3 regions of the Isoptericola sp. S6320L genome follow, and region 1 is predicted to be linked to each of the others. Evidence: riboswitches for the same ligand, from Rfam matches in the RefSeq annotation. Region 1 holds a riboswitch; each other region holds the start of a gene.
The links. A riboswitch is a leader RNA that binds a small molecule or an ion and turns the genes downstream of it on or off. The one in region 1 is predicted to bind thiamine pyrophosphate.
Positions count from the first base shown of each region.

Region 2: it holds a riboswitch for thiamine pyrophosphate, as region 1 does, so the genes downstream of both, thiC (phosphomethylpyrimidine synthase ThiC) here and MWU57_RS05840 (thiamine ABC transporter substrate binding subunit) in region 1, are expected to answer to the same signal.
Region 3: it holds a riboswitch for thiamine pyrophosphate, as region 1 does, so the genes downstream of both, thiD (bifunctional hydroxymethylpyrimidine kinase/phosphomethylpyrimidine kinase) here and MWU57_RS05840 (thiamine ABC transporter substrate binding subunit) in region 1, are expected to answer to the same signal.

Region 1 covers NZ_JALKAT010000006.1:151,878-157,089, forward strand. The annotation lists gene MWU57_RS05830 (ABC transporter ATP-binding protein) at 1-486, opposite strand, end outside; gene MWU57_RS05835 (iron ABC transporter permease) at 486-2,189, opposite strand; gene MWU57_RS05840 (thiamine ABC transporter substrate binding subunit) at 2,186-3,286, opposite strand; TPP riboswitch at 3,342-3,445, opposite strand; gene MWU57_RS05845 (DUF4235 domain-containing protein) at 3,541-3,834, shown strand; gene MWU57_RS05850 (PAS and ANTAR domain-containing protein) at 3,867-4,595, opposite strand; gene MWU57_RS05855 (sulfite exporter TauE/SafE family protein) at 4,706-5,212, opposite strand, start outside.
Region 2 covers NZ_JALKAT010000055.1:433-5,644, forward strand. The annotation lists gene thiC (phosphomethylpyrimidine synthase ThiC) at 1-1,547, opposite strand, end outside; TPP riboswitch at 1,543-1,648, opposite strand; gene MWU57_RS17530 (Tat pathway signal sequence domain protein) at 1,701-3,161, opposite strand; gene MWU57_RS17535 (MaoC family dehydratase) at 3,287-3,718, opposite strand; gene MWU57_RS17540 (MaoC family dehydratase N-terminal domain-containing protein) at 3,718-4,194, opposite strand; gene rpmG (50S ribosomal protein L33) at 4,225-4,395, opposite strand; tRNA gene MWU57_RS17550 (tRNA-Met) at 4,490-4,566, opposite strand; tRNA gene MWU57_RS17555 (tRNA-Thr) at 4,632-4,704, opposite strand; tRNA gene MWU57_RS17560 (tRNA-Tyr) at 4,822-4,903, opposite strand; gene rarD (EamA family transporter RarD) at 5,010-5,212, shown strand, end outside.
Region 3 covers NZ_JALKAT010000001.1:145-5,356, forward strand. The annotation lists gene MWU57_RS00005 (dienelactone hydrolase family protein) at 1-806, opposite strand, end outside; TPP riboswitch at 967-1,061, shown strand; gene thiD (bifunctional hydroxymethylpyrimidine kinase/phosphomethylpyrimidine kinase) at 1,053-1,925, shown strand; gene MWU57_RS00015 (hypothetical protein) at 1,950-3,344, opposite strand; gene MWU57_RS00020 (methyltransferase domain-containing protein) at 3,430-4,044, opposite strand; gene MWU57_RS00025 (ABC transporter ATP-binding protein) at 4,090-5,212, shown strand, end outside.

The DNA.
Region 1 (5,212 bases):
CCGTGGCGCGAGGGCCCGCGCGAGCGCCACCCGCTGCTTCTCGCCGCCGGACAGCTCGGCCACCGGCCGGGCCCCGAACCCGTCGAGACCCACCAGCGCCAGGAGCTCGCCCACCCGCTCGGCCCGCTCCGCCCGCGGCCGGTCGGCCAGCCCGTAGGCCACGTTCCCGGCGACGTCGCGGTGCGGGAAGAGCTGGCCCTCCTGGAACAGCAGGCCGAAGCCCCGCCGGTGCACGGGCACGCCGGCCAGGTCGGCACCGTCGAACGCCACGGTGCCGGCGGCCACCGGCTCGAGGCCGGCCACCGCCCGCAGCAGGGAGGACTTGCCGCACCCGCTCGGCCCGAGCAGCGCGAGCACCTCGCCGGCCGCGACGTCGAGCGAGACGCCGTCGACCGCCGTCGTGCCCGCGTGCCCGCGCCGCTGCCCGTAGCGCACGACGACGTCGCGCACGGACAGCCCGGTACCCGGCTCTCGACGGCCCGCCATCAGAACTCCCCTCCGCCGCTGTCGCCGCGCATCCGTTCGGCCACCATCATGACGGTCGCGGTGAGCACCGCGAGCACCACCGACGCCGCGAGCGCCATCCCGTAGTTCTCCGCGCCGGGCTGCCCGACGAGCCGGTAGATCACCACCGGCAGGGTCGCCGCGTCCGGGCGGGCGAGGAACGACGTGGCGCCGAACTCCCCCAGCGAGACCGCGAAGGCGAACCCGACGGCGAGCCCCAACGAGCGTGCTCCGAGCGCGAGGTCCACGCTGGCCAGCACCCGGCCCGGGGGCGCCCCGAGCACCGCCGCGGCCTCGCGCAGTCGCGGGTCGATCGCCCGCAGCACCGGCAGCATCGTACGGACCACGAGCGGGATCGCCACGACCGCCTGCGCGATCGGCACCAGCAGCCCCGACGTGCGCAGGTCGACGTCGAGGCCGAGCGGCCGGTCGAGCGTGAGCAGGAACCCGAACCCCACCGTCACGGCCGACACGCCGAGCGGCAGCATGAACACCGCGTCCAGGCCCCCGACGGCCCGCCGCAGCCCGTGCGAGCGGGGCCGGCGCGAGACGACCAGCACCACGAGCCCGCCGACCACCACGGCGATCAGCGTGGCGACCGCCGCGATCCGCAACGAGTTGGCCGTCGCCTCCCACACGGTCACGGTCAGCGCGTTGCGCCCGCCCGTGGTCCCCAGCGCGGCATAGTTCGCGAGCGACCAGGCGCCGTCGGGCCCCCGGAACGACCGCAGGACGAGGCCCGCGAGCGGGAGCACCACGAGCCCGCCGACGACGACGGCGGTCACCGCGGCCGGCAGCGCGTCCCGGACGGAGCGCAGGTCCAGCGGATGGGCGCCCGACCGTTCACCGGTGAGCTGGAGAGCACGTTCGCGCCGCGTGCGCAGGCGGGCGCTGACGAGCAGCGCGGCCACGACGACCACGAGCTGCAGCACGCTGAGCACGGCGGCCGCCCGCAGGTCGAGGAACTGGGTGGTGCGGATCCAGATCTCCGTCTCGATCGTGCCGTAGCGCATGCCGCCGAGCACGAGGACCACGCCGAACGCCGTCGAGCAGAACAGGAAGACTACCGACGCCGCCGAGGCGATCGCCGGGCCGAGCGCCGGCAGCGTCACCGTGCGGAAGGCCCGCCACGGCGTGGCACCCAGCGCCCGGGCGGCCTGCTCGGCGCGCGGGTCCAGGCGCTCCCACAGCCCGCCCACCGTGCGGACCACCACCGAGTAGTTGAAGAAGACGAGCGCGACCACGATCCCGGCGAAGCTCTCCTCCCACCCGAGCCACCCGAGCGGCCCGGACGGGGTGAAGAGGTTGCGGAACGCGACGCCGACGACGACGGTCGGCAGCACGAACGGGACCGTCACCAGGCCCCGCAGGAACGTCCGGCCGGGAAACCGGCACCGGTACAGCAGATAGGCGCCCGGGAGGCCGAGCAGCACGCTGAGCACCGTCCCGGCCGACGCCTGCGCGAGCGTCTGGCCGACCACCCGCCAGGTGCGCGGCTGGCTCAGGACCTCCGCGAAGCCGGAGAGGTCGAGCGTGCGCCCGCCCCCGCCGTCGTCCGCGAAGAAGCCCTGGACGACCAGCGCGACGACCGGCCAGGCGAAGAAGACGGCGAGGAAGACCAGTGGGACGCCGACGGCGACCCCCCAGCCCAGCCACGCCCACCGGGGCCGGTGTCGCAGGCTCAACCGATGACCGTGGCCGTCCACTGCTGGATCCACTCGTCACGGTGCTCCGCGATCTCCTGCACCGAGACCTCGTAGGGGTCCTCGGCGAGCGGGGCGAACTCCTCCCACTCGGCGGGGAGCTCGACGCTCTCGTCGGCGGGATACATGTACATGCTGGCCGGGATGTCGGCCTGCACCTGCTCCGAGGCCAGGAAGTCCACCAGGGCCCGGGCACCGGCCGGGTTGTCGGTGCCCGCGAGGACCCCGGCGTACTCGACCTGGCGGAAGCAGGTGTCCAGCAGCGCGGCGGTGGTGGTCTCGCTGCCGTCCTCGGTGACGGTGAAGGCCGGCGACGTCGCGTACGACAGCACGACCGGGCGCTCACCACCCTCGCCGGCACCCGAGAAGTCGACGTAGTAGGCGTCCGACCAGCCGTCCGTGACCCGCAGGCCGTTGTCCGCGAGCTCGGCCCAGTAGTCCTGCCAGCCGTCCTCGCCGAACGCGCTGATGGTGGCCAGCAGGAACGCGAAGCCGGGCGACGACGTCGCCGGGTTGGTGACCACGGTCAGGTCCGCGTAGGTCTCCTGGGTGAGGTCCTCGAAGGTGCTCGGGGGCTCGATGCCCTCCTCCTCGAACCAGGCGGTGTCCACGTTGAGGCAGACGTCACCCCGGTCGATCGGCGTCAGGCCCTCCAGACCCTCCTCCACCGGGGTGCTCACGGACGGGTCGAGGTCTGCCGGCGTGTAGGGCTCGAACACCCCGGCCTCCACGGCGCGCGACGCGAACGTGTTGTCCACCCCGTACACCACGTCCCCGAGCGGGCTGTCCTGCGTGAGGACGAGCTGGTTGACCAGCGCGCCCGCGTCACCGGCGGCGACGTGCTCGACCTCCAGCCCGGACTCCTCCTCGAAGGACTCGAGCAGCCCGTCGCTGAGCGCGAAGGAGTCGTGGGTGACCAGCGTGACGGTGCCGGACAGCTCGCCGCCGGCCGACGACTCCGCCGGGACCGGCGTGCTGCCGGCCTCGCCCGGGGCGTCGTCGCCGCTGCAGGCGGCCAGCGCGGGCACGAGCCCGACGACGGCGAGGGCCGCCAGGGTGCGGCGGGTACGGATGGTCATGCGTCCTCCTCAGACGGATCTGAAGGGGGGCCGTCGTCCGTGGGAACGGACGACGGGATCGAGAAGCCCGACTTCCTCCACCGGTGCTAACCGGATCAGGTTCGAGGGTCTGCGGAGATCCGCACTCTCAGCGCTCGTGGCGCTCCCCTGTCGTTCCCTCCGAGCCTACACACCGCACGCACGCTACGGTGGTGGCGTCCGTCGGGCGGACCGTTCGCGACCGCCCGATGCCGCCGTCTGCTACTGGAGGATCCGTGGAGCACTCTCAGCTTTCCGAGCCGTCCGAGCCCTCGCTGGGGCTCAAGATCGGGACGGTCGCGGCGACGTTCGCGGCCGGCTGGGTCGCGCAGAAGCTCATCAAGGTGATCTGGGAGAAGGCCACGGGCAGCGACGCCCCGATCGACCTGGACGCGGACGACATCCCGATCGTGCAGGCGATCACGTTCGCCGCCGTGACGGGCGGGGTCGCCGTGCTCGCCCGCCGGCTCGCCCGGCAGGTTGTGACCAAGGCCGTGGACAAGCGGGCCAAGCACGTCTCGGTGGTCTGAGGGAGGTCCCTGAGAGCCTGCGGCCACACGCCTCAGCCGCGGCTCCGCTGCCGCCGGCGGGCCAGCTGCGCCTCGTGCCCGCGGGGCCGATCCTCGGTGTGGACGGCGTCCAGCGCTGCTGCGAGCCGCTGGGCCGGGCTGCCGTCCGCGCCGGCCATCCCGGCGACGATCTGCGCGGCGGCCGACTGGAGCGGGATGCCCGCCCGGGCGGCCACCTCGCCGACCTTGTCCCCCGCCTCGGCCTCCGCCATGCCGTGCACCACCATGAAGGCGCCCTTGGCCTGCTCGACCGCAGCCGCCGACACCATGGCCCGGCCCACGGCACGCTGCGACTCGCGGTCGAGCGCCTCACGGGTGACCGGGCTGACGTCCAGCACGTAGCCGGCGACGTGGGTGATCTCGCCGTCGTCGCCGACGTGCGCCTGCCCGGTCACGACGACGGTGCGCGCCTTGCCGTGCGCGTCGACGATGCGGTGGGCGCTGCTGAACGGCCTGCCCGCACGCAACGCGACCACAGCAGTTCGCGACACGCGCCCGCGATCGTCCGGGTGCGTGCGGGACCTCAGCGCCTCCATGCTCGGCTCGATCTCGCCCGGCTCACGGCCGTGCATCCGGTACACCTCGTCGGACCACCAGGTCCGGCCCGAGTCGAGCTCGACCCGGTAGCGACCGACGACGAGCTGGACACCGGCTGCCAGGGCCTCGGCGGCACCGGCGAGGCCGGCGCTCCCGACGGTGCGGTGCGACGACGGACCGCTCATGACATCTCCCCGGGTGTCCGGGCAGAGCACCCGGTCAGGACTCGTGTGCCGCCCACCGTACTCCCGGGCCCCGGAACTGCCACCTGAGAACGGCCGCTTCACCCGGCAGATCACCCGATCGAGGCCGGGTCCCGTACCTCCTCGTCACCGGTCAGGGACGCCTGGGCCGTCCGCTCGGCGCGGTGCGCGCGGACCGAGTAGATGACGGCGCCGGCCCAGACAGCGACCACGACGGCGTAGACCGCCGTCGCGGCACCGCCGCTCACGGCGACGAGGTCCGTCCCGAGCAGCGTCCGGGTGTTCGTCAGCACGATGACCCCGCCGACGGCCGACCCGAGGACGCGCGGTGGCACCCACCGCACGATCCACGCGGCGATCGGTGCCGCGATGAGCCCACCGATCAGGAGAGCGACCGCCCAGGACGCATCGATCCCGGACGTCCCGAGCCCGACGAGGAAGCCGAGGCTCGCCGCCACGGCGACGAAGAACTCGCTGGTGTCGATCGACCCGATGACCTTGCGCGGCTCGAGCCGCCCGCTGGCGAGGATCGCCGGGGTACCGACAGGGCCCCAGCCACCACCACCGGTGGCATCCATGAAGCCGGCCACCAGCCCGAG
Region 2 (5,212 bases), on a different contig from region 1:
TTGGCCGCCTCCGCCGGGAGCGTCTCGTCGTGGTACGACTCGGCCAGCTCCGGGTCCAGCGAGAGGTTGAACTGGTCGCGCCACCGGAACTCGAACCGGGCCTTGCTCAGCGCGTCGTCCCGCTCCGTGGCCCCCGGGTGGCCCTTGGCGACGTCGGCCGCGTGCGCCGCGATCTTGTAGGTCACGACGCCGGTGCGCACGTCGTCGCGGTTCGGCAGGCCGAGGTGCTCCTTCGGCGTGACGTAGCAGAGCATCGCCGTGCCGTACCGGGCGATCTCCGTGGCGCCGATGGCCGAGGTGATGTGGTCGTAGCCCGGCGCGATGTCCGTGACCAGCGGCCCGAGCGTGTAGAACGGGGCACCGTCGCACAGCTCCTGCTGCCGCTCGACGTTCTCGCGCACCAGGTGCAGCGGGACGTGACCGGGGCCCTCGACCATCACCTGGACGTCGTGCTCCCAGGCCCGCTTGGTCAGCTCGGCCAGCGTGTCCAGCTCCGCGAACTGGGCGGCGTCGTTGGCGTCCGCGATCGAGCCGGGCCGCAAGCCGTCCCCGAGGGAGAACGCGACGTCGTACCGCGCGAAGATCTCGCAGAGCTCGTCGTAGTGGGTGTAGAGGAAGTTCTCCTGGTGGTGGGCGAGGCACCAGCCGGCCATGATCGACCCGCCGCGCGAGACGATGCCGGTCACCCGGTTCGCCGTCAGCGGGACGTAACGCAGCAGCACGCCGGCGTGCACCGTCATGTAGTCGACGCCCTGCTCGCACTGCTCGATGACGGTGTCGCGGTAGATCTCCCAGGTGAGCCGGGAGGCGTCGCCGTCGACCTTCTCGAGGGCCTGGTAGATCGGCACCGTGCCGATCGGGACCGGGGCGTTGCGCAGCAGCCACTCGCGGGTGGTGTGGATGTCGTCGCCGGTGGACAGGTCCATGACCGTGTCCGCGCCCCACTTCGTGGCCCACTGCAGCTTCTCCACCTCTTCGGCGATCGTGGAGTGCACCGCGGAGTTGCCGATGTTGGCGTTGACCTTCACGGTGAACGCGCGCCCGATGATCATCGGCTCGGACTCGGGGTGGTTCACGTTGTTGGGGATGATCGCGCGTCCGGCCGCGACCTCCGAACGCACCAGCTCCACGTCGACGCCCTCCCGGATGGCGACGAACCGCATCTCCGGGGTGATCTCGCCGCGGCGGGCGTAGTGCATCTGGGTGATCGTGCGGCCCGGCAACGAACGACGCGGGGTGCGCCGCTCGCCCTGCCACTCGGCGGACGCGGCGCCCCGCCGGCGGGCTCCCCGGCCGTCGTCGGCCAGGTCGCGCTCGCGTCCCTCGTACTCCTCGGTGTCCTCCCGCTCGGCGATCCACGCCGTGCGCAGGCCCGGGATCCCCTGCGTGGGGTCGCCGCCCGGGCCGTCGGTGCGGTAGATCCGCACCGGTGGGTTGGCCGACCCGTCGGGGGCGTCGGCCAGGGTGATCTCGGTGACCGGGACGACGATCCCGGTCTCGATGTCGCGCTCGAAGGCGAGCGCGCGCGACGGTGCGTCGTGCGACATGTGTACTCCATCTTCCTACGCCGGCATGACCCGGTCAGGTTCGACGGTCCGGGCCGCGTCAGCCCGATCTCAGCCCCTGCGTGAGGCTCCCGTGGGATCACCCGCAACGTAGCACGACGCACCGCCGCCCTGCTCAGGCACCCTGCCCGCCGGTCACCTGCCCCGGCGCAGGCCTCCGACCTGCAGCGGGTTCGCCCCGGCGGCTGCCATGAGGTACCAGGACGTGGCTCCCGTGTGCTGCACCTGGAAGTAGCCGAACCCGAACCCGGTGTCGACGAGGCTCGAGGCGGCCACGACGCCGGAGCGTGCCGGCAGCGGGGCGCCGCCCACCGTCTGGCCGCCGCCGAGCAGGTCCTGCGTCCGGCGGACCTCGGCCAGCAGGTCCTCGGCGCGTCCGGCGTCGCGTCGCCCGCGCCCGCGATCGGTCAGCGCGCAGGCGAGCTGCGCCGTGCCCTCCAGCCAGACGGCGTCCTGGTGCGCCGGGATGCCCTCGTACGAGGCCGTCGTCGTGAGGCTCGCGCTCGAGAACGTCACGCCGGAGATGGCGGTTTCCTCGGGCAGCTGCGAGTTCCCGGTGCCCGCGACGTCGCGGGCGGCGAGGTCCGCGGCCGCCCAGTCGACGGCCCGGCCGTACCGGTTCGCCCGCAGCGCGAGCCAGCTCCAGGTCGCCGGGTCCAGGGGCAGCGGGTCGGGATTGATCTCCTCGCCGTCGTTCGTCCCGGTGTAGAAGTACCCGCCGCGCCGGTCCCACATGCGGTCGACGAACTCGCGCGCGTGCCGCTCCGCCCGGCGCCACCGCCGTCCACCCACGAGGGCGTCGAGCTGGCGGAAGAACGCCACGCAGTCGACGTTGTGCTCGGTCGAACCGTTGGGCACCGGGGCGTTCGCGGCGTCGACGCCGAAGGAGAAGCCACCGAGCGTGCGCTCGGACCAGGTGTTGTCGAGGATCCACTCGCCGATCCGCACGGCGGCGTCCCGGTAGCGGCGCTCCCCCGTCACGTCGTAGGCGTGCAGCAGCGCGATCCCGGGCCACGCCATGTCGCCGACCGCGGTCCCGAGGAACCCGAACTGCCAGCCGATGTTCGCGGTGCCGTCGGGCAGCTCGAGTCCGTAGGCCTGCTCCGAGCCGTCGTAGAACGTGTACGGGCCGGCGTTGTACCCCTGGCGCAGGCGGCCGTCGTCGTAGGCCGGGTCGTGCTCCTGGGCGAAGACGAGGCCGTCGGCCAGGACGGCGGCACGCTCGACGTGGCCACCGGCGAGCGAGGCACAGATCGTCAGGGCGACGTCGTAGACGAAGGCGGTCGAGAACAGGCCGAGCTGGTCGGCGTAGGACTGAGCCAGCCGGGGCCCGGTGTTGACCTCCGGATAGGCGTCGGTCATCACGCCGAGGAACTCGTGGGCCCGCCGGACGGACCCGCCGTGCCCGCCGCCGTGGCCGGGCCACGGCGGGCCACCCCGGCCGGTGTGCCCGGCGGCCCACGCCTCGGCACCGGTGGCGATCGTGAACGCTCCGGCGGCACCCGCGACGAGCACGCCGCGGCGGGAGATCGCCGCGGGCGGGGCGGGGACGACCGCGGCGGTCGGGCCGGGTGGGACGCGTGACGATCTGGACATGAGCATCTCCTTCGATGGTCCGCACCCCCACCGTTGGGGGCAGCACTCAAAGGTTACTCGTGTCACCCGTCGGCGTGAAGAGGTGCCACCCGGAAATCCCGGAGGGGCTGCTCTCGCAGGAGGGCTCAGGCCAGGCGGACGACGGCCTGCGCCCGGCCGAGAACCTTGACGTCCTCGTGGGTGACCGTGAGGTCGACGCGGACCGTGCCGGCGTCGGGGTCGACCGCGCCGACCGTCGCGACGACGTCGACGACGGCGGTGCCGCGGGCCGGCACCGGCACGGGCTTGGTGAAGCGTGTGCCGTACCGGACGATCGCGCCCGGGTCGCCGACCCAGTCGGTGACGACGCCGATCACGGAGCCCATCGTGCACATGCCGTGAGCGATCACGCCCGGGAGCCCGACCTCGGTCGCGAACCCCTCGTCCCAGTGGATCGGGTTGAAGTCGCCGCTGGCACCCGCGTAGCGGACCAACGTGGACCGGCCGAGCTCGATGGCGCGAGAGGCGACGACGTCGCCGACCGCGAGCGAGGCCAGCTCGGGTCCCTGCTCGGACATCAGGAGTCCTCCCCGCGGACGACCAGGCTGGAGGTCACCGTGGCGACGTGCTCGCCCGGAGCGGCGCCGTCGGCCCCGGCGGCGAAGATCTCGCACCGCGTGGTGACCATGGAGATGCTGGCCCGCTGCGTCACGGAGTCGACGTGCAGGATCGTCACCAGCTCGTCGCCGACGACGATGGGGCGGTGGTGCTCGAACTTCTCGTCCGCGTGCACCACGCGCGAGAAGTCGATCCCGGCCGCGGGGTCGGCGACGTACTGGGACTCAGCACGCTGGGCGATCACCACCGCGAACGTGGGCGGCGCGACGAGGTCCGGATAGCCGAGACCCCGCGCCGCCACGGTGTCGTGGTGCGCGGGGTGCTGGGCGCCGACGGCGGCGGCGAACTCGCGGATCTTCTCGCGCCCTACCTGGTACGGCTCGGTGGCCGGGTACTCACGGCCTGCGAAGGCGGTGTCGGGCTGGGTGTTCGCCACGTCGGTGTGGAGTCTCGCGACGAGACCGCGTCAGCGGGTCTCGCGGTGAGCGGTGTGCTTGCCGCAACGCGGGCAGAACTTCGCCATCTCGAGGCGGTCCGGGTTGTTGCGGCGGTTCTTCTTGGTGATGTAGTTCCGCTCCTTGCAGTCCACGCAGGCGAGCGTGATCTTCGGGCGGACGTCCGCGCTCTTGGAAGCCATGGTGTGTCACCTCTCGCGCCCCCGGAAGGCGCAACGTGCGTCAAGGATCTGGGTGGTCCGACGCCGGCCGTCGAACCGTGTGTTGCCGTGTGGTTGGTAGCGAGGGCGGGGCTCGAACCCGCGACCTCACGATTATGAGTCGTGCGCTCTGACCAGCTGAGCTACCCCGCCGCGCGTGACTCAGCGCGGGACCGTCCACCCGTTGTCTCGGGAGGCGGACCCGCGTCGTGTCACAGAGCCCCGAAAGGGAATCGAACCCTTGACCTTCTCCTTACCATGGAGATGCTCTACCGACTGAGCTATCGGGGCGCGGAGAGAACATTACACGGCCTGGGCGGTCCGGACGAAATCCAGCTCGCGTGGCCGCACCTGCACCCTCCCCGGGTGCCGGAGCAGCCTCACCGAGATGAGGACCGCTCCGTGCGGTGGCAGGTGAGGGATTCGAACCCCCGAAGTCGATGACGGCTGATTTACAGTCAGCTCCCTTTGGCCGCTCGGGCAACCTGCCGAGCAAGGCCGCGGACGACCTTGCGGAGACAACCATAGCGGCCCGTCGGCCGCTGCGGAAATCCGTCCGCGGTGGCACTGGTCACCCCACGGCATATCCTGCGCTGGTGACCACCACCGCCGCCCCTCCCGCGGCCCGTTGGGGCCTCCCGCTGGGGCTCGGGGCGTTCCTCCTCTGGGGCGCCATGCCCCTGTACTTCCCGCTCCTCGAGCCGGCGGGCGCCGTGGAGATCATCGCGCACCGGATCGTGTGGTCGCTCGTGTTCTGCGTGCTGCTGCTGAGCGTCACCCGGTCGTTGCGGACCTTCAC
Region 3 (5,212 bases), on a different contig from region 1:
TCGTCCACGAACCGCTTGAGCCAGGAGATCGAGTACTTCGCGATCGTGGTGTTGGAGGTGTTGGGTGCGAAGTGGCTGGCCCCGTCGAGCTCGAGGTACGCCTTGGGCAGGTCCTGCTCGAAGGACTCGTAGAACGGCTCGGCGTGCGTCTCGTGGCGGGCGACGGAGTCGTTCTCCGCCGCGAAGATCAGCGTCGGGGTGCTGACCGACGACCAGTCCTTCTGCGGGTGCCACGGCGTCATGGGGATGGCGGCCTTGATGTCGGGGTTGTCGTCCACGGCGCGCAGGGTCCCGCCGCCACCCATCGAGTGGCCCATCAGCGCGAGCCGGTCGGCGTCGATGCGGTCCGCCACCGGGCTCGAGCCGGTGAGGTAGTCGAGAGCCGACTGGAGCTGGCGGGCCCGGGAGTCGGGCTGGTCGTAGATCGAGTTCGTGGCCATCGTCAGGACCACGAAGCCCTGGGACGCGAGGCGGGGGCCGAGCCACGCGACGGTGCTCTCCGTGCCGGTGTACCCGGGCGAGATCACCACCGCTCCGAAGTCGCCGTCGCTGGTCGTGGTCGGGTAGTAGATCGTCCCACCACCGAACCCGGAGACCCAGCGGGAGACGGAGCGCTCGGAGACCGCGTAGCTGCCGCGGAGCGCCTCGATGCTGGACTCGGTCGGGTCCGGGCCGCGCTCGTGGGGGTTGTCCGCGCCGTGCGCGGCCGGGCCGGCCGCGATGCCGACGCCCACGGCGACGGCGAGCGAGGCCAGGACGGCGGTGACCCGCTGCCGGGTCTTCGAGGTGCTGATGGAGTGCTGCATCGTTCGTCCTCTCTGACGGGGCTCCTCGACGGAGCCGTGTTGCTGCCCGGCCAGCGTGCGGGGCGCACGGGCACGGCGGCATCGGCAGGATCGCCGGTCCGTCACCGTCGGGACCGGGCCGAGACACCGTCTCAGGCCGTGGCGGCGGCCGGTACCGTGTCCTCACGACACGGGGTGCGCCCACCGGGAGCTGAGATCACACCCGTCGAACCTGATGCAGTCCGCACTGACGAAGGGATGTCGCCCATGCCGTCGACCCTGCCCGCCGCCGCCCGCCCACCGTGGCGACCCCGTCCCGTCCCGCGCGTGCTGTCCGTCGCGGGCTCGGACCCGTCCGGCGGTGCCGGGGTCCAGGCGGACCTGAAGGCGGTGGCGGCGGCCGGAGGCTACGGGATGGCCGCGGTCACGGCGCTGACCGCGCAGAGCACCCGCGGGGTCAGCGCGGTGCACGTGCCACCGCCGTCGTTCCTCGCCCAGCAGCTCGACACGCTCCGTGCCGACGTCGCGATGGACGGGGTCAAGATCGGGATGCTCGCGTCGGCCGAGGTGGCGGAGGTGGTCGCCCGGTGGCTGGACAGCAGCGGACCGGCGGGTCGTCCGCCCGTGGTCGTCGACCCCGTCATGGTCGCCACCTCGGGCGACCGCCTGCTGGAGCCCGCCGCCGAGGACGCGGTGCGCGGGCTGCTCGACCGTGCGGACGTCGTCACGCCCAACGTGCCGGAGCTCGCCGTCCTCCTGGGCGACGCCGACGCGCCGTCGTGGGACGGTGTGCTCGACCAGGCGCTCCGGCTGGCCGACCGGCACGACGTGCTCGTGGTGGCCAAGGGGGGCCACCTCGCGGGCGACGAGGTCCCGGACGCACTCGTCGGGCCGCGCGGCGTCGTGGCAGAGCTTCCGGGGCCGCGCGTGCGGGTCTCGAGCACGCACGGCACGGGGTGCTCGCTGTCCAGCGGGCTGGTCACCCGGTACGCCCGGCACGGCAGCTGGGAGCGGGCGCTGCGAGAGACCAAGTCCTGGCTGGCGGGGGCCATCACCGCGGGTCCCGCCCTCGAGGTCGGCGGCGGTCGCGGACCGGTCGACCACTTCTGGGCCTTGCGCGAGGCGCTCGTCGAGGGGTGACGGCCGGCGGTGCCCGGTCGGCCGTCAGTCGAACAGGTCGCCGAGGTCGCCGATCTCGTCCAGGATGCCGCCGAGCACCATGCCGCCCAGGACGGCGCCGAACGCCCCCGAGCCCGCGCGTCCGGCCGGTGCGGGCCGTCGGCCGTCCCACGGCTGGTGGTGGCCGGCGTGCGAGACGTCGCGTCGGGCGAGCTCGGCGGCCTCCGCGGCCAAGGCTGCGGCCCGGCGGGCCTGGTCGACGGCGGACTCGGCGTGGGTGGCGTTCCGTGCCGCGGTGAGCTCACGCTCCGCCTCGGCGAGCCGGGTGCGCGCGTCGGGACCCACCGGCGCGCGGTAGTCGTCCACGAGGGCCCGGGCCGCAGCCACCTGGCGGGCCGCGTCGTCGAGGGCGGGGCCGCGCTGCGCCGACGCTCGCCGGGACCGCTCGTCCTGCTCGATCCGGTCTCGCACGGCGTCGTCCAGGGCGGTGTTGGCCTGGCGCAGCCGGGTCAGGGCGGCGACGGGGTCGGTGGGATCCCCGGGCCCCGGCAGCGTCCGCAGGGCCTCCTCGAGGGCGTCGGCCGCGAGGTCGACGGCCCCCCGACGCCGGGTCGCCGGCATGGCGCGCGCCTGGGCGAGCTCGGTGCGCGACTCGGCGACGAGCGCCCCGAGAGCGGCTTCGGCCTGCAGCGCCTCGGCCTCGAAGCCGTCGACGGCGGCGAGCAGCCCCTCGGCGCGCAGCACGGACTCCTCGGCGGCCCGCGTTCCGGCCACGGCCTCTGCGACCTGTTGCGAGGCGAGCCGGCGGCGGGCGGTGGCCGCGCTGCGGGCGGCGAAGTCCAGCAGCCGGCCCGCCTGCGCCGGGTTGTCCGCCACGGGCGCGAGCGCGTGGTCCGTGTAGTCGGTGCGCAGCCGCTCGACGTCGGCGCGGGCCGGCCCGACGGCCTCTCGCACGGCCGCGACGCGCGCCTCGACCCGGTCGATCGCCTCCGGCGTCGAGCGGGCGGCGCGACGCCGGTCCGCCAGCCCGGCGTCGAGGTCGTCGAGCGCCGCTCCGGCGGTGCGGCACAGCTCGACGATGCGACCCGACCACTCGCGGCGCTCCACGTCGGTGTCGGGTACGTGGTCGTGCAGGAGCTGGTTGAGGTGGAACGCCTCGCGCAGGTGCTCGCGTGCTCGCCGCAGCGCCGGGCCGGCCTCGGCGGTGGCCGGCTCGCCGAGCTCCGCCACGGCGAAGGACAGCTCGTCCTCGGCCAGCCGGGCGCGCTCGTCGGTCCGGACCAGCGCCGACCCGGCCGCCGTGGCGAGCCGGTCGAGCTCGGTCCGGTCCGCCTCGCGCCGCCGCTCCCGCCGGCGTCGCCCGCGGAGCACGAGCGCCAGCCCCGCCACGACCACCAGCACCACGCCCGTCACCACACCGACCAGCTGCACGCCATCCATGCCGGGCATCGTACGGGCTGGGGTGGCCACGGGCTCCGACGGTTCTGCGGGACAGCGGCACCGATGGTCCGACAGCTTCAAGAGCTCAGCTCAGCCTGCGCGCGACGACCTCGAAGGTGTGCCAGTGCTTCGTCCCACCGAACGCGGGGCCGTCGTGCTCCCGCTCGTCGACGACGAGCACGTCCAGGCCGTCGAGCAGCCGGTCGACCTCCGCCCAGGGGTGGAAGGTCAGCACGTCCGCCATGGCCGGGTCCGTCGCCCAGCCGTCGCGCTCGCCGAAGAGCGTGACCCCGAGCCAGCCGCCCGGTGCGAGCGCGGCGCGGACGCCGTCCCAGACGTGCGCGAACTGCGACGGCGGCACGAAGGGCAGGGCGTAGGACGCGTGGACCAGGTGGGCGCCCGGGAGCGGGAACACCTCCTGGACGGCGGCGACCCGGACCTGCAGGCCCGCCCGGAGCGCCGGGGGGACCTGACGCGGCACCAGGTCCGCCGTCGCCGGCGCCGGGTCCACGGCGAGCACCCGCCATCCCGCGCGCACGAGCGCCGCGGCCTCCACCCCGCTGCCGGCGCCGAGGTCGACGGCCTGCCGGCCCGCACCCTCCCCGGCGCGCGCGAGCAGGTCGCGGCACAGCTGCCGCGGCGCGCGCCCCACCTGGTCGGCGTTGTACAGGTCCCAGTGCGCGAGGTCGAATCGGGTCACCCGCAGATCATGCCCCGGGCAAGCATGTCGGTGCTCGGTGGGAGAATGGCGGCGATGCCACCCGTCCCGCCAGAACCTCCCGCGCCCGCGGGTTCCCAGCTCGGCACGATCGCCTCGGTGCTGCGGCTGCTGCCCGCCGTCCGTCCGGCGCTGCCGCGCCTCGTCGCCGGGCTCCTCGCCTCCCTCGGCGCGAGCCTCGCCGCGCTCGCCATCCCGCGCGTGCTCCAGCGCCTCGTGGAGGGCCCGCTCGCGCAGGGCGTCGCCGCCCACGACTACGCGGCGCTCCTCTGGCCGACGCTGGCCGTCCTCGGCCTCGGCGTGACCGAGGCGGGGCTCATCCTGCTGCGCCGCAACCTCGTGATGTACCCCGGCACCCGGGTCGAGGCCGCGTTGCGCACGCAGCTGTTCCGCCACCTGCAGCAGCTCCCCGCGGCGTTCCACGACCGGTGGTCCGGCGGCCAGCTACTGAGCCGCTCGATGGGGGACCTGGGCCTGCTGCGACGGTGGCTCGTCTTCGGGCTGCTGCAGCTCGTGGTCAGCACGGTGACGATCGCCGTGGGTGTCGCGCTCCTCCTGGCCACCGCGGGCTGGCTGGGCCTGGTCTACCTCGCCGGCGCGATCCCGGTGACGATCATCGCCTTCCGCTTCTCGCGGCGCTATCGCGTGATCGCCCGGCTCTCGCAGGACCAGTCCGGCGACCTCGCCAACACCGTCGAGGAGTCGGTGCACGGCATCCGCGTGCTCAAGGCCTTCGGCCGCGGTGAGGACGCGCTCGAGTCGTTCTCGGGGCAGGCCGAGGAGCTGCGTCGCACGGAGATCCGCAAGGCCGGCAACCAGGCGACCGTCACCACCGCGCTGCAGCTCATCCCCGAGCTGACGCTCGCCGTGTGCCTGGTGCTCGGGGTGTGGCAGGCGGCCGAGGGGCAGCTCAGCGTGGGGGCGCTCGTCGCGTTCTTCCTCACCGCAGCCGTCGTCAACGGACCCGTCGTCGACCTCGGCATGACGCTGTCCATGACGCTCAACGCCCGCACCGCCGTGGACCGCTACTTCGAGGTCATGGACACCCCCAACCCGTTGACCGACCCCGTCGACCCCGTCGAGCTGGGCGAGGGCCGCGGACACGTCGTCCTGCGCGACGTGGGCTTCCGGTACGACGACGCCCAGGAAC